2 regions of the Stenotrophomonas sp. GQ19 genome follow, and region 1 is predicted to be linked to the other one. Evidence: predicted binding sites of a transcription regulator. Region 1 holds the regulator's gene; the other holds the start of a gene.

Region 1 (14,869 bases):
CCTTCTCCAGCACGCTGTCGCCGGCCCTCACCGGCGTCGACGAGCGCACGCTGGCGCAGCTGCAGCGCGACGCCGCGCGCGTCCTGGGCGCACGCGGCCTGCTGGCCCGCCTCAACCCGCTGCACCTGCTGCGCCGGCGACGGGTGAACCGTGTCCTGCAGGAGCAGTCCCACGCGATGGGCGAAGCAGGCGCCGCAGCACTGCTGGCCGCCGCGACGCTGGAAGCACGCTTGCGCCCGCTGCGCAGCGAACTGGCCGGCCTGCACCAGCAGCTGGCGCTGGACCCGGTGGGCCAACAGACCGGCATGGCGCTGGGCCCGATGGCACGCGCCAGCGGGCGCCAACTGCTGGACGTACAGGCACTGGCCCAGGCGCTGGCGCAGTCGCCACGCCCCCAGCAGGCCGATGACGCTGCCCTGGCGGGCGACCGCGCGCACCTGGAGGCACTGCTGCAGGACCTGGATGCCTCGCTGGCGCGGCATGCCGCCCGCCATGCCAGCGCGCAGCAGCTCGGCTTGCTGGCCGACTGGCTGGAGCAGACGCTGACCGACGCATTGGCCGCGGCCATCGCCCACAACCAGAGCAATGCCCAGGTGCTGCAGCACCTGCAGGATGCCCTGCCCCATCTGGCCGCCTACCAGGCCTTCCGCGGGCGCGCCGGGCAGCTGTCGGCCGCAGACCTGGACCTGCTGGCACTGCTGCGCCAGCTGCAACCGCAGCTGGATGCCCTTCCCAGCGACGCGCTGGAGCCGGCCGTGCGCCGCCTGCTGCATCGCGAAGCACGGCTGGGCTGGAAGCACCGCATGGAGCAGGCGATCCCGGCGCTGCAGTTCGGCCAGGATGAAACCCAGGCCAAGGTCGCCAGCCTGGCCGCTGCCGACCAGCAGATGCGCCGGCTCAACCGTCAGATGCTGGGCACCCACATCGACCTGCAGCAGTTGGGCAACCGCAAGCAGTGGGAAGACGTGACCCGGCTGACCGGGCGCCGTTCGCGCCGCCTGCGCGAGTTCATCGAGCTGGGCAGCGAACTGGGCCTGATGCACCTGCGCCCGATCTGGCTGATGAACCCGGACGTGGCCAGCCGCGTGCTGCCACTGCAGGCCGGGCTGTTCGACACGGTGATCTACGACGAAGCCTCGCAGATGCCGGTCGAGTTCGCCCTGCCCACGCTGTTCCGTGGCCGGGTCACGGTCGTCAGCGGGGATGAGAAGCAGATGCCGCCCACTGCCTTCTTCTCCAGCCGGGTGGAAAGCGATGAAGCCGAGGTCTTCGATGGCGACGAGCCCGATGCCGAGGTCGATGCCGAGCAGCGCGACGCCTTCGAGGAAACCTGGAACCGGCGCGAGATCAAGGATTGCCCGGACCTGCTGCAGCTGGCCCGCAATGCCCTGCCCAGCACCACGCTGCAGATCCACTACCGCTCGGCATACCGCGAACTGATCGGCTTCTCCAACGCAGCCTTCTACGGCAACCGGCTCAACGTGCCGGTGCGCCATCCGCGCAGCAGCATCGCGCGGATCAAGCCACTGGAACTGATCCAGGTCGACGGTGTGTACCAGCACCAGAGCAACCCTGCCGAAGCGGCACGGGTGGTGGAGTACCTCGCCCAGTTGTGGCAGCACCCCTATGCCGCCCGCCCCTCGGTGGGCGTGGTCACCTTCAACCGCAAGCAGGCCGAGCTGATCGAAGAGCACCTGGAGCAGCGCGCCGGGCAGGATGCCGCCTTCCGTGCCGCGTTCGCCGAGGAACGCGAGCGCAGCGAAGACGGCGAGGACATGGCGGTCTTCGTCAAGAACGTGGAAAACGTGCAGGGTGACGAGCGCGACATCATCGTGTTCTCCTCCACCTTCGGCCGCAACGCGCAGGGCACCTTCCGGCGCAACTTCGGCGTACTCGGCCAGACCGGCGGCGAGCGCCGCCTCAACGTGGCCGTCACCCGCGCCCGGCAACGGGTGGTGATGATCACCTCGATGCCGATCGCCGACATCTCCGACCTGTTCAACACCCAGCGCGCCCCGGCCAGCCCGCGTGACTACCTGCAGGGGTACCTGGAGTACGCCCGCGCCCTGTGTGCCGGCGAGTTCGACGGCAGCGCGCGGCTGCTGGATCGCCTGCAGACCGATCGCAGCGTGGCCAACCGCACCCACGCGGCGCCCGCCGACGGCTTCACGCAGATCGTTGGCGCCTACCTGCAGTCGCTGGGATGGGACGCCGCGGCCGCCAGTGAAGGTGACGCATTCGGGCTGGACTTCGCCATCGAACATCCCGACACCGGCAACTTCGCCATCGGCATCGAGTGCGACGCGCCCAGCCACCCGCTGCTGGCGCATGCCCGCGCCCGTGAAATCTGGCGGCCCTCGGTCCTGCGCCGCGCCATCGGCGGCATCCACCGGGTGTCCTCGCATGCCTGGTACCACGACGGCGAGGCCGAACGGGCACGGCTGCGGCTGGCCATCGACGCGGCCATGGCCCCCGCCCCGGTGCCGCCCCCGCCTGTCCCCGCACAACCGGAAACCCTGCCATGAGTGGTCCCAAAGTCGTCCGCATCGTGACTGCCGAAGAACTGCTGGCCCTGCGTGAAGCGATGCTGCACCGGCTGGACCAGGCGGTGGCGCGCTGGCAGGCCCAGTGTGAGCGCGTGGGCGAGAGCGACGCATCGGCGGTGGCCGCGGTAATGGCACGCCGCCAGGCGCTGCAGGCGCTGTTGGCGGACAGCGACAACACGCGGTATGCGCTGCTGATCGAGGCCGAAACGGCCTTCCTGCAGGCCGACACCCGCGACCGCGAGGCGCGCGCCATCGACCGCGCTGCCGCAGGCCGCCAGCAGCAGCGGCGGCTGCGCGACAACGCCGCCGCCGTGCTCAACACCCTGCAGGACCGATCCGTTGATGCAGACGCCGGCCTGCTGCAGTCGCTGCAGGCACTGGCCGACGGTCACCCCGGTACTGACGCGGAGGCGGTGCTGGCCCGTGCCTTCGCGCTCCTGTCGCCGCCGGACGCGCAGGCAACGCTGAGTGATGACCAGCGCGCGTTGGCCGCCGCATTGCAGACCGCCACGCCCACCCCCACGCTGGCCGACTGGGCCGCCCGGCAGCCCGCCGACCCCGAGCGCGAGGCGCGCCTGCTGCGCGTGGACCGCCATATCGCCGAACTGCAGTTGCTGCAGGGCGCGGCAGTCGCTGCACCCTACCTGGAGGCGCTGCACAAGGCCGAGCAGGAAACCGCCCCGCAACGGCGCAACCTTCTGCTGGACAGCCTGGTACTGGACCTGGCCGCCGCCTCGGCCGCGTTCGCCCAGCGCCGCACGCAGCTGGAACAGCTGCAGGATGTGGCCAGCAGGCTGGCTGCCGTGGACCCTACCGAGCATGCGCCGTTGCTGACCCGGGTGGCCGCCTGCAGTACCGACACCGCGCTGCCGCTGCTGACCGAGCTCACCCTGCAGTGCGACACCGCCCTTGCCAGCCACCAGCAGGCGCTGGCGGCAGTTTCCCGGCGCCAGGCCGTGCTCGACGGGCTGGCCAGCCTCGGCTACGAGGTGCGCGAAGGCATGGCCACCGCATGGCAGGACACTGGCGCGGTCGTTCTAAAGAAAGCTGCCACCCCTGGCTATGGCGTTGAGGTGGGCGGCCGTGCAGACGGCGGGCGCCTGCAGGTCCGGGCCGTGGCCCTGGCGACCGACCGCGACCGCGCTCGCGACCGCGACATCGAAACCCTGTGGTGCGGTGAGTTCGGCCGGCTGCAGGCGCTGCTGCACGGGCAAGGTACCGCGCTGGTGATCGAACGGGCCCTGGGCGTGGGTGAGGTGCCCTTGAAGGAGACCATCGCCACCGCGACGCAGTCCGACCAGGTGCAGGTCTCGCGCGCACGCAGCGGCCCGGCCTGACGTCACGGAACGGTTCTTGCACGACCCCGGGTAATCCCCCCGTGTCGTGCAGCCCATGTCCGAGAACGAACAAGCCGGCGAAAAGACCGAGCAACCTACCGAAAAACGCCTGCGCGATGCCCGCGAGCAGGGCAACATCCCGCGCTCGCGGGAGTTGGCCACCGCCGCGGTGTTCGGTGCCGGCGTGCTGGCGCTGATGGCCTATTCGGGCAGCATCAGCAGCAGTGCCAAGGCCTGGATGAAGACGGCGCTGAGCCCGGAACCGGGCCTGCGCATGCACCCGCAGGCCCTGTTCGGCCACTTCGGCGAGCTGCTGCTGCAGCTGCTGTGGGCGATGTGGCCGTTGGTGCTGATCTGCCTGCTGGCCAGCTTCCTCGGCCCGGTGGTGATGGGCGGGCTGCGCTGGTCGAACAAGTCGCTGATGCCCGATTTCAAGCGGCTCAGCCCGATGGCCGGCATGAAGCGCCTGTACGGCCCGGAGGCAATCGCCGAGTTCACCAAGTCGCTGTTGCGCATCGCCTTCGTCGGCACCGCCGCCGGGCTGGTGGTCTGGCACGGCGTGCGGCCGCTGCGCGACCTGCTCAACCAGCCGCTGGAAACAGCCATGGTGCACGGCCTGGGCTTCACCTTGAAGCTGATGCTGGCCACCGGCGGGGCGATGATGCTGCTGGCCGCCTTCGATGCGCCCTACCAGCGCTGGAACTGGATGCGCAAGCTGAAGATGACCCGCGAAGAGCTGCGCCGGGAAATGAAGGAAAGCGAAGGCAGCCCGGAAGTGAAGGGCCGCATCCGCCAGCTGCAGCAGCAGCTGTCCAACCGCCGGATGATGGAAGCGGTGCCCACCGCCGACGTGGTGGTGGTCAACCCCACCCACTACGCGGTGGCCCTGAAATACGAAGGCGGCAAGATGGGCGCCCCCACCGTGGTGGCCCTGGGCGTGGATGAAACCGCCCTGCGCATCCGTGAAGTGGCCGACGGCAACAAGGTCGCCATCGTCTCTGCCCCGCCTTTGGCACGCGCCTTGTATCGGGAAGGTCAACTTGGAAAGGAAATTCCCGTGAGACTGTATTCGGCCGTAGCCCAGGTCCTGTCCTACGTTTACCAGCTGCGCACCTGGCGCGGCGGTCCGATGCCGGCCGCCCCGAGCATCAACGTGGATGAATTCGGCACGGGAGGCCGCGCATGAGCGCCCAGCCCGTCGGTGCCGGCATGAACGCCCGCAAGGTCCTGGACATGATCCGCAACGGCCTGGGCGCGCCGTTGATCGTGCTGGCGCTGCTGGCCATGGTGGTGATGCCCCTGGCCGCGCCGGTGCTGGATGCCCTGTTCACCTTCAACATCGCCATCTCGCTGATGGTGCTGCTGGCGGTGGTGTACGTGAAGCGTCCGCTGGACTTCACCATCTTCCCGATCGTGCTGCTGATCACCACCATGCTGCGGTTGGCGCTGAACGTGGCCTCCACCCGCGTGATCCTGCTCAACGGCCAGAACGGCCACGAGGCGGCGGGCAAGGTGATCGCCGCGTTCGGTGAGTTCGTGATCGGCGGCAACTACGCGGTCGGCATCGTGGTCTTCGCCATCCTGACCATCATCAACTTCGTGGTGATCACCAAGGGTGCCGGGCGCGTGTCCGAAGTGACCGCCCGCTTCATCCTGGACGCGATGCCCGGCAAGCAGATGGCCATCGATGCCGACCTCAACGCCGGTTTGCTGACGCGCGAGGAGGCCAAGGCCCGCCGCGAGGAAGTGCGTGAGGAAGCCGACTTCTACGGCGCGATGGACGGTGCCAGCAAGTTCATCCGCGGCGACGCGATCGCCGGCATCCTGATCCTGTTCATCAACCTGCTCGGCGGCCTGGCCGTCGGCGTGCTCCAGCACGGCATGCCGTTCGGCGACGCCGCCGCCACCTACACCCTGCTGTCCATCGGTGACGGCCTGGTGGCCCAGCTGCCGGCGCTGCTGGTGTCCTCGGCGGTGGCCATGCTGGTCACCCGCGCCTCGCGCTCGCAGGACATGGCCCAGGCCATGATGGGCCAGGTGTTCGGCCAGTACCGCGCGCTCACCATCGCCGCGGCCATCATGGGCGTGGTCGGGCTGGTGCCCGGCATGCCCAACGTCGCCTTCTTGACGCTGGCCGCCATCCTCGGCTTCGTGGCCTGGAAGGCCTGGAAGAAGAGCACGGCCGCCGCGCGTGCCGCCGAGACGCCGGCCGCCAGCCGCGGCGAGACCCTCGGCCTGCCCGGTGCCACGCCCTCGCCCACCGCCGAACTGACCTGGGACGAACTGCGCCCGGTCGACCCGCTGGGCCTGGAAGTGGGCTACCGGCTGATCCCGCTGGTGGACAAGAACCAGGGCGGCGAACTGATGGCGCGGATCAAGGGGGTGCGGCGCAAGCTCACCCACGACATCGGCTTCCTGATTCCGTCGGTGCACATCCGCGACAACCTGGAACTGCCGGCCACCGCCTACCGCCTGCTGATTCACGGCGTGCCGGTGGCCACCGCTGAAATCCACCCCGACCGCGAACTGGCGCTGGACCCGGGCAGCGCGCTCGGTGCGCTGGAGGGCATCGCCGGCAAGGACCCCGCGTTCGGCCTGGATGCCACCTGGATCCAACCGCACCAGCGTGCCCACGCCGAAACCATGGGCTACACCGTGGTCGATCCGGCCACCGTGGTGGCCACCCACCTGTCGCACCTGATCCGCGAACACGCGCCCGAACTGCTCGGCCACGAGGAAGTGCAGCAGCTGCTGGCCAACCTGGCCAAGAGCGCGCCCAAGCTGGTGGAAGACCTCACCCCGAAGTCGCTGCCGTTGTCGGCGGTGGTGCGGGTCCTGCAGAACCTGCTGATCGAACGCATTCCGATCCGCCAGCTGCGCAAGATCGTCGAATCGCTGGTGGAGAACGCGCCCATCAGCCAGGACCCGGCCACGCTGACCGCTGCGGTGCGCAACGCACTGGGCCGTTTCATCGTGCAGGAGATCGCCGGCATGTCGGCCGAGCTGCCGGTGTTCACCCTCAACCCGCAATTGGAACGTGTCTTGCAGGAGTCCACACAGGGCAACGGCGCCGCACTGGAACCCGGACTCGCTGAGCGACTGCACCAAAGTCTGGCCGAATGTGTCAGCAAGCAGGAAGCGAAGAATGAGCCGGCGGTCGTGTTGGTACCCGGCCCGGTGCGTGCCGCGCTGGCACGGCTGGTGCGCCACAGCGTCCCCTCGCTGTCGGTGCTGGCCTACAGCGAGGTACCCGAGGACAAACGACTGAAGCTGGTCGGCACGATCAGCTGACGTCGGAACCCCGACGGACATGTGCCAGAAAACAGACACACCCCCATTTCGATATCAACGCAGCAGGACATAAAGGGAAACCCGGACCGTGCAGACCACCGACAACCAGCGCTTCCCTTCCACCACCCCGCCGCCCCAGTCCCGGTACCACAGCATGAAAATCAAACGCTTCGTCGCTCCCGATATGCGCTCGGCCATGAACCTGGTGCGCAAGGAACATGGTCCTGATGCGGTGATCCTGTCGAACCGGCGGATCGAGGAAGGCGTCGAGATCGTGGCCGCGGCGAATTACGACGAAGGTGCGGTGCAGCGTGCGCTGGAAGCAGCGCGCAAGGACGTGGCCCCGGCCCCGGCGCCGCGACCGCGCAATGCCGCCGATGCGGTGATCGCCGCGGTGACCCGTCGCAAGCCGACCGTGGTTGCCGCCGAACCGGTGGCCGCCACCACCTCTGCGGTGGCCGCGCTGGCCCGTGCCGCGGTGGGTGCCACCGGCCGTACCCTGGACACCGCCAACGAGATCGTGCCGCCGCCGGGCAGCAGCGGTTTCGCGGCCACCCTGGCCCGCGCCGCCACCGCCCCGGCGGCCGGCATGAGCGCGCTGCCGGAACAGATCTTCGCCCCGTTCAACGTCGAGCAGGCCGCCGCCGCGTCGCCGGCACCGGCACAGTTCGAGCCGGCTGGCGCCGAACCGGCCGTCGCCACCGTCGCCCCGCCGATCAACCGCGCCCGCTTCATCATCGACCCGCCGCTGGACGACGAACCGCACTTCCAGATGCATGTGCCGACTGCCGCCGTGGCGATGCCGCCGCTGCCGGTCAGCGTCACCGTGCCGCCGGCCCTGCCGGTCGCCGAGGCCGTCGCCACCGCCGTGCCGCAGGCGCTGGCCGCCGTCGCCGAAACCCGCGTCGAAAACCCGGCGCCGGTGGCCGTCACGGAACCGGCGCAGGCCCAGCCGCAGCCCGCCGCCGAACTGGTGGTGGTGCAGCGCGATGACGAAGAGATCCGCCAGCTGCGCCATGAAGTGGCCGGCATGCGCCACGTCATCGAACGCGAAATGCACCGCTTCACCGACGAGCGCCTGCGGGGGTCGCCGGTACGCGCCGCCGCGCTGGACCTGATGGACGAATACGGCTTCGACGCCGGCATCAGCCGCGACGTGGCCATGCAGATCCCGCTGGACACCGAAGCCCACCGTGGCCGCGGGCTGATGCTGGGCCTGCTGTCGCGCAAGCTGCCGATCGCCCCGGTTGACCCGCTCGAGTCCGGCGGCGTGATCGCCCTGGTCGGCCCGACCGGTGCCGGCAAGACCACCACCATCGCCAAGCTGGCCTCGCGCTTCGCCGAGAAGCATGCCGCCCGCGACGTGGCCCTGGTCACCACCGATACCGGCCGCATCGGCGCCCGCGAGCAGCTGTACGGCTTCGGCCGCCAGCTCGGCATCGCGGTGCACGAAGCCAACAGCGGCAGCGACCTGAACCAGCTCCTTGAGCGCCTGCAGGACTACAAGCTGGTGCTGATCGACACCGCCGGGCTGGGCCCGCGCGACCGTGCCCTTGCCGCCCAGCTGCAGTGGCTGCGCGCCGCCGAGCAGATCCGCACCCTGCTGGTGCTGCCGGCCAACACCAGTTTCGGCGACATGGACGAGGTGGTCCGCCGCTTCAGTGCCGCCAACCCGCAGGGCGTGGTGCTGAGCAAGCTGGACGAAACCGGCCGCTTCGGCACCGCCCTGTCGGTGGCCGTGGACCACCGCCTGCCGATCACCTGGGTCACCGATGGCCAGGACGTTCCCGAAGACCTGCACCGGGCCAGTGCCGCCAATCTTGTACTTCGCCTTGAAGATTTGCGCCGCGCGGCCGATATGCCCTGCAACCCGGAGTTGAACCATGCCGTCGCGTGAGTACGCCAAGCTGACCAAGACCTTCCCGTTGTCTGCCACCCGCAGCCAGCCGCTGGGCCCTGTGCGCACCATCGCCGTCACCGGCGGCAAGGGCGGCGTGGGCAAAACCAACGTGTCGGCCAACCTGGCCGTGGCGCTCGCCGACATGGGCAAGCGCACGCTGCTGCTGGACGCCGACCTGGGCCTGGCCAACATCGATGTGATCCTGGGCCTGCAGCCCAAGCTGACCCTGGCCGACCTGGTCGCCGGGCGCTGCACCCTGGATGAAGTGATCATGGAAGGCCCCGGTGGCGTGCTGGTGGTCCCGGCCGCATCGGGTCGCCGGCACATGGCCGAACTGCAGCCGGCCGAGCACGTGGGCCTGGTCAACGTGTTCTCCGAACTGGAGCGCGAGCTGGACTTCATGGTGGTGGACACCGCCGCCGGCATCACCGACGGCGTGCTGACCTTCTGCCAGGCCGCCCAGGACACCGTGGTGGTGGTCTGCGACGAGCCGGCCTCGATCACCGACGCCTATGCCCTGATCAAGGTGCTCTCGCGGGAACGCGGCGTGGACCGCATCCAGGTGGTGGCCAACATGGTGCGCGACCCCAACGAGGGCCGCGTGCTGTACGAAAAGCTGACCCGGGTCTGCGAGAAGTTCCTGGCCGATGTGTCGCTGAACTACCTCGGCTGCGTGCCGCAGGATGACTGGCTGCGCCTGTCGGTGCAGCGCCAGCAGCCGGTGGTCAAGGCCTACCCGTCCAGCCCGGCCGCCCAGGCGATCACCGAAATCGCCCGCCGCACCGCCCGCTGGCAGGCCCCGACCGAGCCGCGTGGTGGGGTCGAATTCTTCCTGGAACGCATCCTCAAGCAACGCGGGGTGACCGCATGAAAGGCGCCGCACAATACAAAGAGGTGCAACGCACCGCCGCCAACGAATGCATTGCCCAGCATTCGGACCTGGTGCGCCGCATCGCCCACCACCTGGCCGCGCGCCTGCCGGCCAGCGTGGAAGTGGATGACCTGATCCAGGCCGGCATGATGGGCCTGATCGAAGCCTCGCGCAGCTACGACGCCGACCAGGGCGCCTCGTTCGAAACCTATGCCTCGATCCGCATCCGCGGCTCGATGATCGACGAGATCCGCCGGGGCGACTGGGTACCGCGTTCGGTGCACCGCCGCGCCCGCGACGCCGCGTCCACCATCCGCCGCCTGGAGCAGAGCACCGGCCGTGCCGCCAGCGCCACCGAAGTGGCCGCCGCCATGGACATGCCGCTGCCGGACTACCTGCGCCTGATGGAAGACGCCGCACGCGGCCAGGTGCTGAGCCTGGAATCGCGGATCGAGGACCAGGGCGAGCTGGACACCGTCGCCCAGGGTGGCCCGACCCCGCAGCAGGTGCTGGAGCGTGGCGAATTCGGCCGCGAACTGGGCAATGCGATCGGCCTGCTGCCCGAACGCGAACAGCTGGTGCTGTCGCTGTACTACGAGCAGGAACTGAACCTGAAAGAGATCGGCGCCGTGCTGGGCGTCAGCGAGTCACGCGTGTGCCAGATCCACGGCCAGGCCGTGCTGCGCCTGCGGGGCCGATTGAAGATCTTCGAGGCGGCCGACGCCGGCCTCGCGAACACTTGATACCGAGGAAAGTGCTTTGAACAAGAACATGCGTATCCTGATCGTCGACGATTTCTCGACCATGCGTCGTATCGTCAAGAACCTGCTGGGCGATCTGGGCTTCACCAATACGGCCGAAGCCGAGGACGGGCATGCCGCGCTGTCGCTGCTGCAGAGCCAGCCGTTCGATTTCGTGGTCACCGACTGGAACATGCCGGTGATGACCGGCATCGACCTGCTCAAGGCGATCCGCGCCGACGCCAAGCTGAAGACCCTGCCGGTGCTGATGGTGACCGCCGAAGCCAAGCGCGAACAGATCATCGAAGCGGCCCAGTGCGGCGTCAACGGCTACATCATCAAGCCGTTCACCGCGCAGACCCTGGAAGAAAAGCTCGGCAAGATCTTCGAACGCCTGGCAGCGAGCGCCTGATGGAAACCCTTCGCGACAAATCCGCGCTGGTCCAGCGCCTGCAGGACGCCCTGGCTGCGCTGGAAAGCGGCGATGAAGCCGGCTGGCGCCGGGAAATCGACGCGCTGGCTGCCTTGCGTACCCAGCCGATGATGGCCGGCCTGAACCGGCTCGCCCGCGAACTTGGCCAGGCCCTGGGCGAACTGCCCAGCCTGCCCAGCGAAGCCGGCGAGCTGGACGATGCCTGCGCGCGCCTGGACCACGTGGTGACGATGACCGAACAGGCCACCCACCGCACCCTGGACCTGGCCGAGGAATGCCGGGCGCTGACCGAACAGCTGCGTGCCAACGGCCTCACCGCCGACCAGGACCAGCAGCTGGACCGGATCCGCCACAACCTCACCGAGATCGCCCTTACCCAGAGCTACCAGGACCTCACCGGGCAGATCATCCGCCGCGTGGTGGGGATCGTGCGTCGCGTGCATGAAGGGTTTGGCGCACTCGGCCTGCCGCCGCAGGACGACACCGCGCACAAGCGTGACAACGGCCTGGCCGGCCCGGCCGTGAGTGGCCTGGACCGTCACCAGGTTTCACAGGTGGATGCTGACGACCTGCTTTCGGATTTGGGGCTGTAACACCATGAGCGCTGTTCCAGACGATATTGCCGCCGATTTCATCCTCGAGGCCCAGGAAATCCTGGACCGCCTTGGCGAACAGCTGGTGTCGCTGGAGCAGTCGCCCCAGGACAGTGACCAGCTCAATGCGGTGTTCCGTGGCTTCCACACGCTCAAGGGCGGTGCCGGCTTCCTCGGCATCCAGGCCATGGTCGAGTTGTGCCATGCCGCCGAGGAAACCCTGGGCATGGCCCGCTCCGGCAAGGCCACCCTGCAGGCCCACCACTTCGACGCCGCCCAGCAATCGCTGGATTACCTGCAGTCGATGCTGGATTCGGTCTCGGCCGGTACCGAGCCGGGCTACGCGCCGCCGGAACTGATCGCACAGTTCGACGTCAACGGCCCGGCCACCCCGGCCGCTGCCGTTACGCCGGCCACCGGCGAACTGATCAGCGAAGACGAGTTCGAAGCACTGCTCGACACCCTGCACGGCGGCGCCGCCCCGGCAGCGGTGGCCAGGAAGGCAGACGACGGCCTGATCGGCGAAGACGAATTTGAAGCCCTGCTCGACCAGCTGCACGGCGGCGCCGTGCCCGGCGCCAAGCCCGCAGTCGCGGCCGCCCCGCCACCGCGCGCACCGGCCGCACCGCCGGCCAAGCCGGCTGCCAACAAGCCGGTGGCCGAGGCCGAGCACACGGTGCGCGTGGACACCAAGCGCCTGGACGCCATCGTCAACCTGATCGGCGAACTGGTGCTGTCACGCAACCGCCTCAAGACGCTGCGTGCGCGCCTGCACGACGAAGAACTCGACCGCGCCGTCTCCACCCTGGACATCGCCACCGCGCGCCTGCAGTCGGCGGTGATGCGCACCCGCATGCAGCCGGTGGGCAAGGTGTTCTCGCGCTTCCCCAAGGTCGCCCGCGACGTGGCGCGCAACCTGAAGAAGGAAGTGGAACTGGAGCTGGTCGGCGCTGAAACCGAGCTCGACCGCAACCTGGTCGAGGCCCTGGCCGACCCGCTGGTGCACCTGGTGCGCAACGCCATCGACCACGGCGTGGAAACCCCCGACCTGCGTGAAGCCCAGGGCAAGCCGCGCAGCGGCCACGTGCGGCTGTCGGCGCAGCAGGAAGGCGACTACGTCAGCATTGAAGTGCAGGACGACGGCGCCGGCATCGATCCCGAACGGCTGCGCCAGAAGGCGCGCGAAAAGGGCCTGATCGATCCGGAAGCGGCGGCCCGCCTGACCAGCGAGGAATGCCTGCACCTGGTGTTCCTGCCGGGCTTCTCGACCAAGCAGGAAGTCACCGACATTTCCGGCCGTGGCGTCGGCATGGACGTGGTGCAGTCGCGCATCCGCGAGCTCAGCGGCCAGATCCAGATCCAGTCCGAGCTGGGCCGTGGCAGCCGCTTCATGATCCGCGTCCCGCTCACCCTGGCGATCCTGCCCACCCTGCTGGTGCAGGCCGGCGAAGACGTCTATGCCCTGCCCCTGGCCCGCGTGATGGAAGTGCTGCACGCGCCAAACACCTCGCTGGGCTGGTTCGACGGCCGCGCCGTGCTCGACCGCAAGTCGCACACGCTGCCGCTGGTGGACCTGCGCCATTGGCTGGCCGTCGCACCGGCCGCCTCGTCGCTGCTCACCATCGTGGTGCTGCAGGCCGGCGAAGCCCGCTTCGGGCTGGTGGTGGACCAGGTGCGGGGCCGCGAGGAAGTGGTGATCAAACCCCTGCCCAAGGCACTGCGCGGCCTGCGCGGCTACGCCGGTGCCACCCTGATCGGCGACGGCCGCATGTCGCTGATCCTGGACGTGGACGGCCTCCGCTAACCGCTTTGTAGAGCCGGGCTCTGCCCGGCTGCTTCCTCCAAAACTGTGACCGCCGCCCCACCGGATTCCTTCGGCATCTCAAGTCCCATTCACATACGCCGATAACGGACCCATGGACAGACTCAGCCTCATCGGACTTTTCCTCGCCCTGGCCTCACTGGTCGGCGGCAGCATCCTCAAGGGAGCCGGCCTGGCGTCACTGTGGTCGCCGGCCGCCTTCGTGATCGTGATCGTCGGCACCATCGCCTCCATCCTGCTGCACACCTCGCCGGCGGTGTTCAAGCACGCCTTCAAGATTGTGCGCTGGGTCATCCTGCCGCCCAGCAGCGACCGCCACGAGCTGATCAAGCAGATCGTGGAATGGAGCAACATCGCCCGCCGCCAGGGCCTGCTCGGCCTGGAAGCCCAGGTGGACGCACAGAACGACCCGTTCCTGCGCAAGGGCCTGCAACTGCTGGTGGATGGCGTGGAGCCGGAAACCATCCGCCACATGATGGAAATCGAACTGAGCAGTCAGGAGCACCAGGACCTGGCCGCGTCCAAGGTGTTCGAGGGCATGGGCATCTACGCCCCCACCCTGGGCATCATCGGCGCGGTGCTGGGCCTGATCGCGGTGATGAAGAACCTGGCCGACCCGAGCAAGCTCGGCCACGGCATCGCCGCGGCGTTCACCGCCACCATCTACGGCATCGCCTCGGCCAACCTGCTGTTCCTGCCGGTGTCGGCCAAGCTGAAGAGCGTGATCCACCACAACAGCCGCGACCGCGAAATGATCATCGAAGGCCTGATCTCGATCGCGCAGGGCGAAAACCCGCGCAACATCGAAACCAACCTCTCCGGGTTCCTGCACTGACATGGCCCGTCGCAAGCATCACGAAGAGCATGCCAACCATGAGGCCTGGGCCATTCCCTATGCCGACCTCATGACGCTGCTGCTCGCCTTCTTCGTGGTGATGTACGCCATCTCCTCGCTCAACGAAGGCAAGTACCGGGTGATGGCCGATGCGCTGACCACCGCCTTTGGCGGCGCGCCGCGCACCATCAACCCGGTGCAGGTGGGCAACCAGCAGGTGCAGGGCGGCGGCTGGGACAGCCCGTCGGTGATCAAGGCCGGCAACCGCGTCGGCCCGGCCGCGCCGGCCCCGTCCAACGACCCCACCCTGCTGCCGGCGATGGCCTCGCAGATGCGCATGCCGGTCTCGGTGCGCAACCAGGAACAGCTGCAACGCGCCGAGCGCCAGCTCAACACCATCGCCGACCGCCTCACCGCCACGCTGGCGCCGCTGATCGAGCGCGGCATGATCACCGTGCGTCGTACCGAGCTGTGGATCGAGGTGGAGATCAACAGTGACAT
Region 2 (14,869 bases), on a different contig from region 1:
GTCCGCCCGCGCGCAGGGCGCCCAGCCGGTCGGCAATGGACGACAGCACCGGCAGCATCAGCAGCATGCGTTCGCGCAGCCGCTGCATCGACACCGCCGCACCGGCATGGCGCGGGTCGTCGCGGCGCAGGAACTCGATCAGTGCCTCGAACTGCACCAGGTCGGCCGCCAGCCGGTTGCGCGGGGCGTGCGCCTGGCCACGCAGCAGGATCTGCCGGCACCACTGCGCCGCATCGCCCATCCAGTTGCCGATCCGCGCGCGCAGCATTGGCTGCACCGAGGTCGGGAAGAACAGCGAGGCGAACAGCACCGCCACCACCGTGCCCAGGATGATCTCCTCGCTGCGTGCCACCACCGTATCGAAGATGGTGTCCGGCGAGGTCACCGCCGGGAAGCCGATGAACGCGGTGGTGTAACCGGCCAGCAGGAACGCGTAGCCGCGCGGGCCACGGTTGAGCAGGGCGATGAACAGGCAGGCCGACAACCACAGCGACATCGCCGCGCTGAGCAGGAACGGGGTTTCCACCAGGTGCGGCAGCATCCACAGCGTGGCCGCCCCGGCGATGATCGTGCCCAGGATGCGGTACACGCCCTTGGCGCGGGTGGGGCCCAGCATCGGCTGGGTCACGATGTACACGGTGGCCATCGCCCAGTACGGGCGCGACAGGTTGCCGGCCAGGCCGATGTACAGCGCGGCCAGTGCGGCCAGGAAGGTCTTGACCGAAAACAGCCACGCCTGGCGGTCCAGCAGCAACATGGGGTTACCTCGTGGCCGTGCGCGGGGCCACGGCGTCGGCATTCCAGCCGCCGCCGAGCGCCAGGAACAGCTGGATCTGGTCGCGCGATACCTGCGCCTGCGCGTCGGCCAGGGTGGCATCGGCCGACACCAGCGTGCGGTCGGCATCCAGGCTGGACAGGTACGGGGTGCGCCCGCCCTGGTACAGGCGGCGGTTCTGGCTGGCCGCCAGCGCGGCCTGCTGCTGGGCCAGCTGCAGCGACTGCAACCGCTGCAGGTCCTGCGCATAGCGGCTCAGCGCGGTCTGGGTTTCGCGCAGCGCCTGCAGCACGCTGTGGTCGAACTCGGCCAGCGCCGCGTCGGCCCCGGCCTCGGTGGCGTGGATGCGCGCATGCGTGCCCGAGGACGGCAGCGTCCAGGAGATCAGCGGGCCGATCGACCACTGCTGGGTCAGCGGCTGGCCGAAATCCTCAAGCAGGCCGGCCGCGCCGACCGACGCCCCCAGGCGGATGTCCGGGTACAGCTCGGCGGTGGCCACGCCGATGCGCGCGGTGGCGGCGGCCAGCCGGCGTTCGGCTTGGCGCACGTCCGGGCGGCGTGCCAGCAGCGCACGGCCATCGCCCACCGGCAGCGGCTGGGCCAGGGTCGGGGCCTGGCTGCAGTCGGCTACGCCGTCGGGCAGTCGCCCCGGCGTGCGGCCGAGCAGGGCGGCCAGCTGGTATTCGGCGGCCTGGCGGTGCGCGTGCAGCGGCGGCAGCGCGGCCTGCAGCATCGCCACCTGGGCGTTGGCGCGGGCCAGTTCCGGCGGGGTGCCACGGCCGGCGTTGATCAGCCGCTGGGTCACCTCGCGGCTGCGGTGCTGCAGCTGCAGCGAGTGCTCGGCCACGTGCAGCTCATGGTTGGCGTGGCAGATCTCCACGTAGCTGCCGGCCACCTGGGCCACCAGCGACACGCGGGCCAAGTCGAGCGCGGCGGCCACGCTTTGTTCGTCGGCGTGCGCGGCCTCGGAGGCGCGCTTGAGCTTGCCGAACAGATCGAACTGGTAGGACACCGCGAACTTGCCGTCGGCCAGATTGATCGGCGGCAGTTCGTGTTCCAGCAGGAACGACTCGGCCGACAGCTGCGCGCGGCTCACCCCGGCGTCGGCCTCGTATTCGAAGCCACCGGCGTCCAGCGCCTGTTCGTACACGGCGGCGGCGCGGCGCAGGTTGGCATCGGCCACCTTCAGTTCCACGTTGTCGCGCAGCGCCTGCTGCACCAGAGCGTTGAGGGTGTCGTCCTGGTACAGCTCCCACCAGCGCGCGGGCAGTTCGGCGCCGGCGGCCACCTGCGGGTTGCCGGTGTCGATGAAGGCGGCATTGGCCTCCGGCCGCTGGAACACCGACCCTGCAGGCACGGCGTAGTCCGGGCCCACGGTCGTGCACGCCGCCAGCGTGGTCAGCGCCAGCCCCAGTGCGATGCGGTGCAGGGCAGGGCGGCTCACAACGCCGCCTGTGCCGGTCGTGCCGGCGTCGGCTGGGCCGCATCGGGCTGGATGGTGACGGTGGCGGTGCGCCCGGCAATCAGGTTCACGCCGGCCGGGATGTGGTCGATATGGATGCGCACCGGGATGCGCTGGGCCAGCCGCACCCAGTCGAAGGCCGGGGTCACGTTGGGCAGCAGGCTGCTGCCCTCGCTGCGGTAGCGGTCCTCGATGCCGGCGGCGATGCTCTGCACGTGGCCCTGCAGCGGCTGCGCCTCGCCCATCAGGCGGATGTCCACCTTCTGCCCGGCATGCACGCCGCGCAGGCGGGTTTCCTCGAAGTAGCCATCGACCCGGAACGAGCCGGTATCGAGCACCGCGATGACCGGGCGCCCGGCCGTGACGTAGTCGCCGACGCGCACGGTGCGGTCGTTGACGTGGCCATCGCTGGGGCTGCGCACTTCGGTGCGGGCCAGATTGAGCTTGGCCAGGTCCACGGCAGCCTGCGCGGTGGCCATCGAGGCCTGCGCGGCCTGCAGCTTGGCCCGGCGCACTTCGGCGTCCTCGGCGGCCACCAGGTCGGACAGGCTGCGGTCGCGGGCGATCTCGCGGCGCAGCTGCTCCAGCGTGGCGCGGCGTTCGCCCAGTGCGGCCTGGGCCTGCTCCAGCGCGATCTGGTAACGGGCGCGGTCCACCACGAACAGCACCTGCCCGCGCGTGACCGGCTGGTTGTCGGCCACCTTCACTGCCTCCACCAGCCCGGACACGTCCGGCGCCACCTGCACCACGTCGGCGCTGACATGCGCATCGCGCGTCCACGGCTCGTCCATGTAGTACGCCCACAGGTGGCGCAGCACCAGCACGGCGGCGAGCACCGCCACGACGGTCAACACGACCGGGAATGTCTGCTTGAGGATCTTGTTCACGATTGCATCCAACGCATCAGGGAAAACAACCCGCCGAGCACGATCACGTACACGGCCAGGTTGAACAGGGCGGGGTGCCAGATGTGGCGGTAGGCGCCGGTGCGCTGCAGGACCAGGCGCAGCCCGCTCTTGAGCAGGTAGGCCAGCAGCATCAGCCCGAGCAGGGTCGGGACAAACACACCATAGAGACTGAATTCACCGTACATCGAGGCAAAGGGTTCACTGGAGAAAGGTAGGCGACGACCGTTGGTCGTCGTACGTCATGCCGTCGCAGCACGACACCGGGCGGTACAACGGGGCAACGCTTACGTCACGCGGTCGGCAGCGTCGGCCAGCAGCTGCCACAGCTTCAGCACGGTGCGCAGTTCGTCCACGGACAGTTCACCGAACACGTCCTGGCGCAGCCCGATCAGCTGGGTCTCCAGCTGGCTTACCAGCGCTTCGCCCTTGTCGGTAAGCCACAGCAGGTTGGCGCGGCGGTCGCTGGCATCGCACTCGCGGCGGACCAGGTCGCTGGCCGAGAGCTTGTCCAGCAGGCGCACCAGGGACGGACCTTCCATGCCCAGCTGCTGGGCCAGGGTCACCTGGCGGATACCCCCGCCGGCGCGCCCGATCATCAGCAGCGGCATGGTGCACGCCGCGGAAATGCCGTAGCTGCCCAAGGCCTGGTCGGCCAGGCGCTGCCACTGCCGCCCTGCGTAAAGCAGGCCGGAGCTGAGCTGCATCTGCAGCTGGGTACGTTCGTCGAGGGTACGTTTCATGGCAGATCGATAGGATACTACTAATTTCCATCCTATCAATACCCCCAGCCCAACCGCGGCCCAACGCCGGGCCCGCCGGGGCGCGTCCCGGGCCGGTGGCGTGGGACGCCCGAGGGCTCTGTCGGGTACGATGCTCGCCCCCCTTCGGGTGCTGTATGTAATGAGCAAGAAAGACAACGACGCCACCCCGGTCACCCAGGCCGATGCCGAATCGGCCGTGCGCACCCTGCTGCGCTGGGCCGGTGAAGACCCCACCCGCGAAGGCCTGCTGGATACCCCGCGGCGCGTGGCCGAAGCCTACGGCGACTGGTTCAGCGGCTACCGCGACGACCCGCGCGCCTACATGGAGCGCACCTTCGAGGAAGTGGCCGGCTACGACGAACTGATCGTGCTGCGCGACATCGAGTACGAAAGCCACTGCGAGCACCACATGGCCCCGATCATCGGCCGCGTGCACGTGGGCTACCTGCCGGCCGGCAAGGTGGTGGGCATCAGCAAGCTGGCCCGCGTGGTCGAAGCCTACGCACGCCGCTTCCAGGTGCAGGAAAAGATGACCGCGCAGATCGCCCAGTGCATCCAGGACGTGCTGCAGCCGGTGGGCGTGGGCGTGGTGGTGGAAGGTGCGCACGAGTGCATGACCACCCGCGGCATCCACAAGCGCGGCGTCAGCATGGTCACCTCCAAGATGCTGGGTAGCTTCCGCGAGGACGCCCGCACCCGCGCCGAGTTCCTGCGCTTCATCGAAGTGGGCGGCAAGCGCTGAACCTGCCGCGCGCCCGGCACCATCGTGCCGGGCCGGTTCCCTTCCTGCTGCGCGGCGTCCGGCCGCGCGGTGTTCTTCCGGATGTCCTGGCTGCATGAAGCACCGCGAACGCATCACCCGTTACCGCACCCTGCGCGAACAGCCCCAGTGGAAGCTGCTGGCCGCGGCCAACGCCCCGGAAATCATCGGCCTGCTGCAGAGCCTGCTGATGGACGGCGAGCGCACGCTGCCGGCCGCCGCCCTGCATGAACGCCTGCAGCGCGCGCTGGACCAGCTCAACGGCGAGGAACTCTCGCGTGAGCTGCCGCGCACCGCCCAGGCCTACATCGCCCACTGGCTGGCCCAGGGCTGGCTGGAGCGGCGCCTGCCCGACGGCGCCGACCAGGAGCAGTACGAGCTGTCCACCCAGGCGCTGCAGGCCATCCGGTTCGCCGACAGCCTGGAGCAGAGCCGCGTGGCCGCTACCGAAAGCCGCCTGGCGCTGGTGATCGAGCAGCTCTCGCAGCTGGCCGCGCAGACCGAATCCAACCCGGATGCGCGGCTGTCGGCACTGCGCGACGAACGCGACCGCATCGACGCGGAGATCGCGCGGGTGGGCGAGGGCCGGGTGGTGGCGCTGGATGGCAAGCGCGCGCTGGAACGTGCGCGCCAGATCATCGGCCTGGCCGACGACCTCACCGAAGACTTCCGCCGCGTGCGCGACGACTTCGAGCGCCTCAACCGCGAATTCCGCGAACGCATCATCGACGACGAAAGCGAGCGCGGCGACGTACTCTCCCGGTTGTTCGAGGGCGTGGATGTGATCGGCGACAGCGATGCCGGGCGCAGCTTCCAGGCGTTCTGGCGCCTGCTCAACGATGCCGAGCAGAGCGCCCAGCTCGACGCCGCGCTGGAGGCCGTGCTGGCACGTGGCTTCGCGCGCAAGCTGGACCGCAACGAGCGCGCCTTCCTGCGCGGCTTCACCGGCACCATGCTCGACCGCGGCGGCCAGGTCCACGACGTGCTGCAGCACTTCGCGCGCAGCCTGCGCGGGTTCGTGCAGAGCCGGGGCTACCTGGAACAGCGCCGGCTCAACCAGCTGCTCAAGCAGGCCCAGTCCGAAGCGCTGGCGCTGCGCGACGAATTCTCCGCCCAGCGCCCGATCGGCCGCGACCTGCAGCTCACCACCAGCCGCCTGCGCTCGTGGTCGCAGTGGAAGCTGCACGACCCGCGCAGCGCGCAGGTGGACGGCAGCGTGCAGCGCAACGACGCGGCCAGCATCAGCCTGGAAAGCGTCGGCGACCTGGTGGCGTCGTCGGAAATCGACTTCCGCACCCTGCGCCGCGACCTGCACGAACTGCTGGGCGCGCAACCGAAATTGAGCATCGCCCAGGCCCTGTCGCAGCGCGAAGCGCCGCAGGGGTTGGGCAGCGTGATCGGCTACCTGTCGCTGGGCACCCGCCACGGCACCGTGGTGGACGGCGAACAGGAAACCGCCCATTGGCGTGGCGGCGATGGACAGTGGCGACGCGCCCGCATCCCGCTGGTTTGGTTCACCCAGGAGAAACGCCATGAACTGGCATGAAGATTCCCATGACGTCGCCCCCACCGATGGCGCCGCAGACGATCACGACGCCGAACCGGTGGTGGTAACGCCTCTGCCGCGGCGGAGCAATGACGTGTTCTACCTGGGCGACACCGGGCGGCTGCCGCTGGATGGGCGCCGCGCGCTGTGCCAGCTGCTGATCGGCCCCAGCATCGACCAGCTGCGCCACGCCAAGCTGTGGCCGGCCCTGATCCGCAGCGAGGCGGCCATCCGCTCGGCGCTGGCCGACCTGTTCCTGGAACTGGTGCTGGACCGCGACAGCGGCGTGGCCTTCACCCGCCAGGCCGACACCGAAGACATCGACGCACCGGTGCTCCTGCGCAGCTCGCCGTTGACCTTCATCGACTCGGTGCTGCTGCTGTACCTGCGCCAGCAGCTGGCCGAGGCCGATGCGCGCGGCAACCGCGCAGTGGTGGCTGACACCGAGATGGCCGAGGCCCTGGCCATCTACGAAAAGAACCTCTCCACCGACCGCGCCGGCTTCAATCGTCGCGTGGCCGCGGCGGTGCAGAAGATGAAGGAAAACCACATCCTGACCCGCCTTGCCGGCCAGGACGACCGCCACGAAGTGTCGCCGGCATTGAAGCTGCTGTTCTCCGCCGAAGACGTCTCCGCGCTGTCCAACGTGTACCGCCAGTTGCGCGACACCCCCGCAGCAAAAGCCTGAACGGACCACCGATAACGCATGGCCATTTCCAAGCACACCCCCGCCCTGTTCAACGACGGGCTGCCCGATCCGCGGCTGCAGCAGTTCCGCATGCGCCGCCTGCAGGTGCACAACTGGGGCACCTTCAACGGCCTGACCGAAGTGCCGATCGCCGAGCGCGGCTTCCTGTTCGTCGGCCGCTCGGGCTCGGGCAAGTCGACCCTGCTCGATGCCATGTCGGCCATGCTGGTACCGCCGTCGATCGTCGATTTCAACGCCGCCGCGCGCGAAGCCGAACGCAGTGGCCGCGACCGCAACCTGGTGTCCTACGTGCGCGGCGCGTGGGCCGACCAGCAGGACCGGGGCACCGGTGAAATCGCCACCCAGTACCTGCGCAAGGGTGCCACCTGGACCGCGCTGGTGCTCGAGTACCGCGCCGGCGATGGCCGCGTGGTCAGCCTGGTGCGCCTGTTCTGGATCGCCGGCAACGGCGCGGCCGCCGCTGACGTGCGCAAGCACTACCTGATCGCCGAGCGGCCGTTCGACATCGCCAAGGACCTGGGCGGCTTCGACCTGGACCTGCGCAAGCTCAAGCAGCGCCTGGGCGACGTGCATCACTTCGACAGCTTCGTCGGCTACGCCGAGCGCTTCCGGCACCTGCTGGGCATCGACAATGAAATGGCGCTGCGCCTGCTGCACAAGACGCAGTCGGCCAAGAACCTGGGCGACCTCAACGTCTTCCTGCGCGACTTCATGCTGGACACGCCCAAGACGTTCGACGCCTCCGAACGGCTGGTCAGCGACTTCGCCGAACTCGATGGCGCCCATAAGTCGGTGGTTACCGCCCGCCGCCAGGTGGAAACCCTGCTGCCCGCGCGTGCGCTGCACGCCGAGCTGAAGGCGATGAACCTGCAGCGCGCCGATGAGGAAACCCTGAAGCTCGGGCTGGACAGCTTCCGCGAATCGCGCCTGCAGCAGCTGCTGGAAAAGCGCCTGCACGACATCGACGTGCGCCACCGCGGGCTGCTGGGCGAAGAAACCCAGCGCCGCCAGACGCTGGGCAACCACGAAGAACACCTGGCCGGGCTGGAGCTGCAGCGGCGCCAGCAGGGCGGCGAGCGCATCGAAGAACTGGAACGCGAGCAAGGCCGTGCCCAGGCCGAGCGCGACCGCCGCCAGGCCAAGCATGACCAGGCCCGGCAGGCGGCAGAGAAGCTGCAGGAGACGGTGCCCGATGATGCGCACGGCTTCGCCCAGCTGATCGCCCGCGCCCAGGGCGAGCTGGACAATCGCCAGCAGGCCGCGGCCGCGCTGGACGATGCCATCACCGAACGCCTGGCCGGCAAGCAGGACGATACGCGCCGCTTCGGCGATGTCCGCGCCGAACTGGAGGCGATGGAGCGCAATCCGTCGAGCATTCCCGCCCCGCTGCAGAAACTGCGCAGCCGCCTGGCCGAAGAAACCGGCGTGCCCGAAGCGGCGCTGCCGTTCGTGGGCGAACTGATCCAGGTCCGCCAGGAGCAGGGCGCGTGGCAGGGTGCGATCGAGCGCGTGCTGTTTGGCTTCGCGCAGTCGCTGCTGGTGGAAGACAAGCACTACAACGAGGTCAACGCGTGGGTGAATCGCACCCACCTTGGCATGCGGTTGACCTACTACCGCGTGCGCCGCAATGACGATGCCATCGCCCGCGAACCCTCCGCGCGTTCGTTGCTGCACAAGCTGGAGTTCCGCGACAGCGTGTTCGAATCGTGGCTGCGCCGCGAGCTGGGCAAGCGCTACGACTACGAGTGCGTGGAGGCCAAGCAGCTGCGCGATGTCGATCGCGGCATCTCCCGCGAAGGCCAGGTCAAGCACCCCGGCGACCGCTTCGAGAAGGACGACCGCAATTCCATCAGCGACCGTCGCCGTTGGCTGCTGGGCTTCAGCAACACCGAAAAGCTGGCGCTGTTCCGCAAGGAAGCGCAGGAACTGGCGCAACGCATCGCCGCGTGCGACGAAGACGTTGTCCGGCTGCGCAGCCAGCGCGACCGCGACAACGACCGTCGCCTGGCCTGCAACCAGCTGGTCAACTTCGTGTGGGAGGAAGTGGACGTCGCAACCGCGACCCAGCGCCTGGACGACATTGCCGCTTCGCTGCACGAGCTGAAGGAAGGCAACGCCGACCTGGCCCGCCTGGCCCAGCAGATCGACCAGGCCCGCGCGGACATCGCGCAGGCCCGCCGCACCTACGAAGACACCCGCGTCGAACTTGCCCAGCACGCCCGCGAACGCGACAAGCTCGACGCCCAGCGCCAGCGCAGCCGCGCCCTGGTACTGCCGGCACTCGGGGCGACCCAGGAAGCCGGGTTGCAGCGCCGTCTGGACGCGCTGGGTGGGCTGAGCCTGGAAACGCTGGAAGCGCACATGCGCGAGATCAGCAAGGGCATCAACGAAAGCCTCGCCGCCTCACAGCACGACGTCCACCGTGTCGAGACGCAGCTGGTGGCCTGTTTCCGGCGCTTCGCCCAGGCATGGCCGGAGGAATCCGGCGACTTCACCGCGTCGGTCGCCTCGGCCGACGATTTCCTGGCCCGCCTGCAGCGCCTGGAACGCGATGGCCTGCCGCAGCACGAAGAGCGCTTCTTCGACCTGCTGCAGAACCAGAGCAAGAACAACCTGCTGGCCCTGCAGCGGCACAGCGCCGAGGCCCGCAAGTCGATCGGCCAGCGCCTGGACGAGGTCAACGCCTCGCTGGAGCAGGTGCCGTTCAACCGCGGCACCCTGCTCACCATCGAGCTCAGCGACCGGCGCCTGCCGGAGGTCCTGGAGTTCCACCAGCAGCTGCGCGAAGTGCTGTCGCACCACCAGACCGAAGAACGCGACGTGGCCGAGGCACAGTTCGCCGTGTTGCGCGAACTGGTCAAGCGGCTGGGCTCGCAGGAAGGCGAGGACCGGCGCTGGCGCGAGAACGTGCTCGACGTGCGCCTGCATGTGGAGTTCATCGGCGTCGAGCTGGATGCGGCCACCCGCCAGCAGGTGGAGATCTACCGCAGTGGCGCCGGCAAGTCCGGCGGCCAGCGGCAGAAGCTGGCCACCACCTGCCTGGCCGCGGCACTGCGCTACCAGCTGGGCGGCGCCGAAAGCCAGCTGCCCAGCTATGCCGCCGTGGTGCTGGACGAAGCGTTCGACAAGGCCGACAACGAGTTCACCGCGCTGGCGATGAACATCTTCGAGAACTTCGGCTTCCAGATGGTGGTGGCCACGCCGTTGAAGTCGGTGATGACGCTCGAGCCGTTCATCGGCGGCGCCTGCTTCGTCGAAATCAGCGGCCGCCACGACTCCGGCGTACTGCTGATCGAGTACGACGAAGAGGCCAAGCGCCTGAAGCTGCCCGAACGCAGCCGCCAGCAGGACGCCTAAGCGCACCCCGGTAGAGCCGACCGTTGGTCGGCTGCGCGCACCCCTGGTAGAGCCGACCGTTGGTCGGCTGCTCCCGGACCACGTCCGCACCAACCGCAGCGGGGCAGAGCCCCGCTCTACGCGATCCCCCAACGCCACGCGTCACCCGCCGAACGTATCCCACCCCATCCGCGCGATCAGCACCACCACCAGGCCCACGAACAGCTTGCGGATGAACGGCGTGCCGCCACGCAGCGCCAGTCGCGTGCCCACCACCGAGCCGATGATGTTGGCTGCGGCCATCGGCAGGGCGAACAGCCACAGGATGTTGCCGGTCGGCACGAAGAACGAGATGGCCGCCACGTTGGTGGCCAGGTTCACCACCTTCGACGCCGCCGAGGCGCGCAGGAAGTCCAGCCCGAAGAAGCGGACGAACAGGAAGATCAGGAAACTGCCGGTGCCCGGGCCGAAGAAGCCGTCGTAGAAGCCGATCACCGCCCCGATCGCCAGCGCCGTGCCCAGCTCCTTGCGGCCGATCTCGCGCGGCCGGTGCAGGGCGCCGAAGTCCTTCTTCCACAACGTGTAGCCCAGCATCGCCACCAGCAGTACCAGCACCAGCGGGCGCACCGCGTCCTTGGGCAACAGGCTTACCGCCGTGGCCCCGGCGAAGGAAAACACGAACGCCGTGCCCGCCGCGAACAGCACCGGCCGCCACGGGAAGCGCACATTGCGCGCATAGCGCCACGCGGCCGCACCGGTCCCGAACATCGAACTGAACTTGTTGGTGCCAAACAGCATCGCCGGCGTGTGCTGCGGCAGCACCGTGAACAGACCCGGCAACTGCACCAGCCCACCGCCACCGACCGCGGCATCGACCAGACCGGCGATGAAGGCGATCGCCACCAACCACAACAGCTCAGGGGGAACCAGCTCGAGCACGGCAGCAACTTCGCGACACAAGGCGCGCAAGCATACGCCCGCCCCCCCACACCGGGTAGAGCCGACCGTTGGTCGGCTGCCTTACCGACCGCCCCGACACCACCTAGAGCCGACCGTTGGTCGGCTGCCGTCCACCGCCGCGCGCACGTACCGACCAACGGTCGGCACCCACGGTGAATCCACCGCCCCAACCCCCACGGCGTACCCACCCAAACGCGCGACAATACCGCCATGACCACACCCGACCCCTGTCCCTGCGGCCGCCCGCTGGCCTACACCGCCTGCTGCGGCCTCTACCACGCAGGCGCCGCCGCACCCGATGCCGAAGCCCTGATGCGTTCGCGCTACAGCGCCTACGTAAAGCAGCTGCCGGACTACCTGCTGGCCAGCTGGCATCGGTCCACGCGCCCGGAAGAACTGTCGCTGGACGAAGCGCCCGCCCAGCGCACCCGCTGGCTGGGCCTCACAATCCATACGCACACCACCCCCGACCCGGACCACGCCCAGGTCAAGTTCACCGCCCGCTACAAGGTGGGCGGCGGCAGTGCGGTCAAAATGTTGGAACACAGCCGCTTCGTCCGCGAAGACGGCCGCTGGTTCTACCTCGACGCGCTGCCCTGAGCCGCCTCGCGGCTGCGCACCGCCACCGGCCGTTGCTGGCCGTGCGCGCGTACGCAGTTGCGCCCGGCGTCCTTGGCCGCGTACAGCGCCTGGTCGGCCGCCTTCAGCACCGCCTGCGGGCTGTCGCCCACCCGGCTGTCGGCCATGCCGATGCTCACCGTCACCTGCACCACCGTGCCGGCGCCGCCGCGGCCGCGCTGCAAGCGTCCGACCGCATCGTCGCGGACCCGCGCGGCGCGGTCGCGCAGCTGCAGGCGCGTACCTTCCACGGTGGCCCTGACCGCTTCCACCGCGTCCACGCACGCCGGGGCAGGGCGGTCCAGGAACACCAGCGCGAACTCTTCGCCACCGTAGCGGAACGCCCGCCCGCCACCGCCCACGCCGGCCAGTCGCGCGGCCACCAGCTTCAGCACGTCATCGCCGTTGTCGTGGCCATGGGTATCGTTGAAGCGCTTGAAGTGGTCCACGTCCACCATCGCGATCGTGTAGGTGGCGCCCACCCGCTGCAGGCACTCGTTCAGCGCCCGCCGCCCGGGCAGGCCGGTGAGTTCATCGCGGTAGGCCATGTGGAAGGACTCCTGCAGCATCGCCGACACCAGCAGCAGCAAGGCCGTGCTAGCCAACGCCGGTAGCAGGGCGGGCGACAGGAACACCCGCGGCAGCATCGCCCAGACCACCAGCAGGGCCACCAGCATCGCCGTATGCAGCGGGCGTGGTTGACGCAGCGCCTGCACCGCCAGCCCAAGCAGGGCCACCACGAAGGCAACCGTCGGCACCTGGGCCAGGCGGCTCCAGCCGGTCGGCAACCAGGGCCAGTGATGGTTCGACAGCAGGTCGTGCATGCCCTGCGGGCCCTGCGCCGCCAGCAGCGCGAAGACGCCCACGGCCATGCCACTGACGATGCCGCGCAGCAGCAGGTCCTGGCGCATCCTGCCGCGCTCGGGCCACAGCCCGTGCAACGCAAACAGCAGCGGCAGCCACAGCGACACCGCATGGAACACCAGCGGCGTCAGCGCACTGACCGCGCCGGTATTGAGGAAGCTGCCCACCAGCCCGTGCAGCACGGCAAAGGCCAGCGCGATCGCCAGCAGCAGGCACACCGCACGCACCCGGTTGTAGACCAGGCCCAGGCCGGTGCCCAGGCAGGTCAGCACCAGCGGCAGGATGCGGTGCATCGCACTGCCCACCTCGTCGGCCGGCGTGGCCGACCACACCCCGACGCCTACCAGCAGGGCAGGCAACAGGAACAGGTAATGGCCGGGCTGGCGTAGCGGGTGACTGGGCAAGAACGGTTCCACGAAAGCAGGCCGGCGCGCCAGGGCTGCAGGTGCAAACCGGGCCACGCAGGCAATGGTCTTCCCGGTAGCGGCCGCTGCGTATTCAACTTGAGCGTGTCACGCCACGTGAGCCTTCCCATGACGTCCCGCTCACCAGCGCTGGTCGATCCTGACCGCGATGAACACCGCCGTCGCCTCGCCACCGCCCGCCGCCACATCCCCTGCCGCTGCACTTGCGGCGCGTTACGCCGGCATCCGCGCGCGCAGCGTTGCGCTGGCGGCACCGCTGAGCGCCGAGGATGCGATGGTGCAGAGCATGCCCGACGCCAGCCCCAGCAAATGGCACCTGGCCCATACCACCTGGTTTTTCGAACGCTTCGTGCTGGCCAGCCAGCCCGGCCACGTCCCGTTCAATGCCGAGTGGCATTATCTGTTCAACAGCTACTACCAGAGCATCGGTCCGGCGCACGCGCGTCCGCAGCGCGGGTTGCTCTCGCGTCCCTCGCTGGAGCAGGTGCTGCACTACCGTGCCCGGGTCGATGCGCAGGTGATCGCCCTGCTGCAGGCCGACGCGCTCGCGCCGCAGGCCTGCCACCAGCTGCTGCTGGGCCTGCATCACGAGCAGCAGCACCAGGAGCTGCTGCTCACCGACATCAAGCACGCGCTGTGGTGCAACCCGTTGCAGCCGGCGTACCGCGACGACCTCGCCCACGCGCAGGCCACCGCCACGCCGCTGCGTTGGCAGGACAGCCCCGAGCAGATCGTCGAGATCGGTGCGCCCGCCTGGCCCGCCCATGCCGCGTTCGCCTATGACAACGAATCGCCCGTGCATCGCGTTCTGGTCCCGGCCCATGCCCTGGCCAACCGCCCGGTCAGCAATGCCGAGTACCGGCAGTTCATCGCGGCCGGCGGCTATGCCGAGGTGGGCCTGTGGATGAGCGAGGGCTGGGCGCTGTGCCAGGCCGAAGGCTGGCAGCACCCGCTGTACTGGGATGACGCGCTGGAGCGCGAGTTCACCCTGGGCGGCTGGCGCCCGCTGGACCCGCATGCACCGGTCTGCCACCTCAGCTATTTCGAAGCCGACGCCTACGCCCGCTGGCAGGGCGCGCGGCTGCCCACCGAGTTCGAATGGGAAGCGGCCGCCGCCGGCGTCCCGTCCCACGGCCACTTCGCCGACGCCGACCACCTCCACCCGCGCGGCGCCCCGGCAGGCGACCACGCCCTCCTGCAGCTGTTCGGCGATGTCTGGGAATGGACCAGCAGCGCCTACGGTGCCTATCCGGGCTTTCGCCCCTTCGCCGGCAACCTCGGCGAGTACAACGGTAAATTCATGAACGGCCAATGGATCCTGCGTGGCGGCAGCTGCGCCACCCCCGACGCGCACGTACGCGCCAGCTACCGCAACTTCTTCGCGCCCTCGGCGCGCTGGCAGTTCTCCGGCGTGCGCCTGGCGCGGGACCCGGCATGAGCACCGTCACCGACGCGCTCGAGGCGCTCACCGACCTGCAGCCCGATCGCGCCCGGATCACCGCCGACATCCTGCAGGGCCTGTCCACCCGGCCCCGGCAGCTGCCCTCCAAGTACTTCTACGACGCCCGCGGCTCGGCGCTGTTCGAGCAGATCACCCGCCAGCCCGAGTACTACCCCACGCGCACCGAACTGCAGCTGCTGCAGGACTGCGCCGCCGACATCGCCGGCGTGGTCGGCCCGCGCCTGCACGTGGTCGAACTGGGCAGCGGCAGCGGCCGCAAGACCGAATTGCTGCTGCACGCGCT

What was found. The regulator FliA, encoded in region 1, starts transcription of late flagellar genes. The targets are predictions, from matches to a motif close to TAAAGTTTNNCNNNCNNNGGCCGATAA.
Region 2: a site for FliA is predicted at 13,180-13,206, ahead of AC6CHL_RS15870 (GGDEF domain-containing protein). Genes of this name have one in related genera too.

The regions. Positions count from the first base shown of each region.
Region 1 covers NZ_JCAXES010000001.1:276,072-290,940, reverse strand. The annotation lists gene AC6CHL_RS01200 (AAA domain-containing protein) at 1-2,525, shown strand, start outside; gene AC6CHL_RS01195 (hypothetical protein) at 2,522-3,883, shown strand; gene flhB (flagellar biosynthesis protein FlhB) at 3,939-5,069, shown strand; gene flhA (flagellar biosynthesis protein FlhA) at 5,066-7,174, shown strand; gene flhF (flagellar biosynthesis GTPase FlhF) at 7,329-9,071, shown strand; gene AC6CHL_RS01175 (MinD/ParA family ATP-binding protein) at 9,058-9,945, shown strand; gene AC6CHL_RS01170 (RNA polymerase sigma factor FliA) at 9,942-10,688, shown strand; gene cheY (chemotaxis response regulator CheY) at 10,705-11,097, shown strand; gene AC6CHL_RS01160 (protein phosphatase CheZ) at 11,097-11,711, shown strand; gene AC6CHL_RS01155 (chemotaxis protein CheA) at 11,716-13,515, shown strand; gene AC6CHL_RS01150 (flagellar motor protein) at 13,628-14,368, shown strand; gene motD (flagellar motor protein MotD) at 14,370-14,869, shown strand, end outside.
Region 2 covers NZ_JCAXES010000009.1:5,247-20,115, reverse strand. The annotation lists gene AC6CHL_RS15925 (FUSC family protein) at 1-757, opposite strand, end outside; gene AC6CHL_RS15920 (efflux transporter outer membrane subunit) at 762-2,219, opposite strand; gene AC6CHL_RS15915 (efflux RND transporter periplasmic adaptor subunit) at 2,216-3,124, opposite strand; gene AC6CHL_RS15910 (DUF1656 domain-containing protein) at 3,121-3,330, opposite strand; gene AC6CHL_RS15905 (MarR family winged helix-turn-helix transcriptional regulator) at 3,430-3,885, opposite strand; gene folE (GTP cyclohydrolase I FolE) at 4,046-4,648, shown strand; gene AC6CHL_RS15895 (DUF3375 domain-containing protein) at 4,743-6,212, shown strand; gene AC6CHL_RS15890 (DUF4194 domain-containing protein) at 6,199-6,900, shown strand; gene AC6CHL_RS15885 (ATP-binding protein) at 6,919-10,278, shown strand; gene AC6CHL_RS15880 (sulfite exporter TauE/SafE family protein) at 10,420-11,196, opposite strand; gene AC6CHL_RS15875 (YchJ family metal-binding protein) at 11,428-11,817, shown strand; gene AC6CHL_RS15870 (GGDEF domain-containing protein) at 11,796-13,103, opposite strand; gene egtB (ergothioneine biosynthesis protein EgtB) at 13,273-14,562, shown strand; gene egtD (L-histidine N(alpha)-methyltransferase) at 14,559-14,869, shown strand, end outside.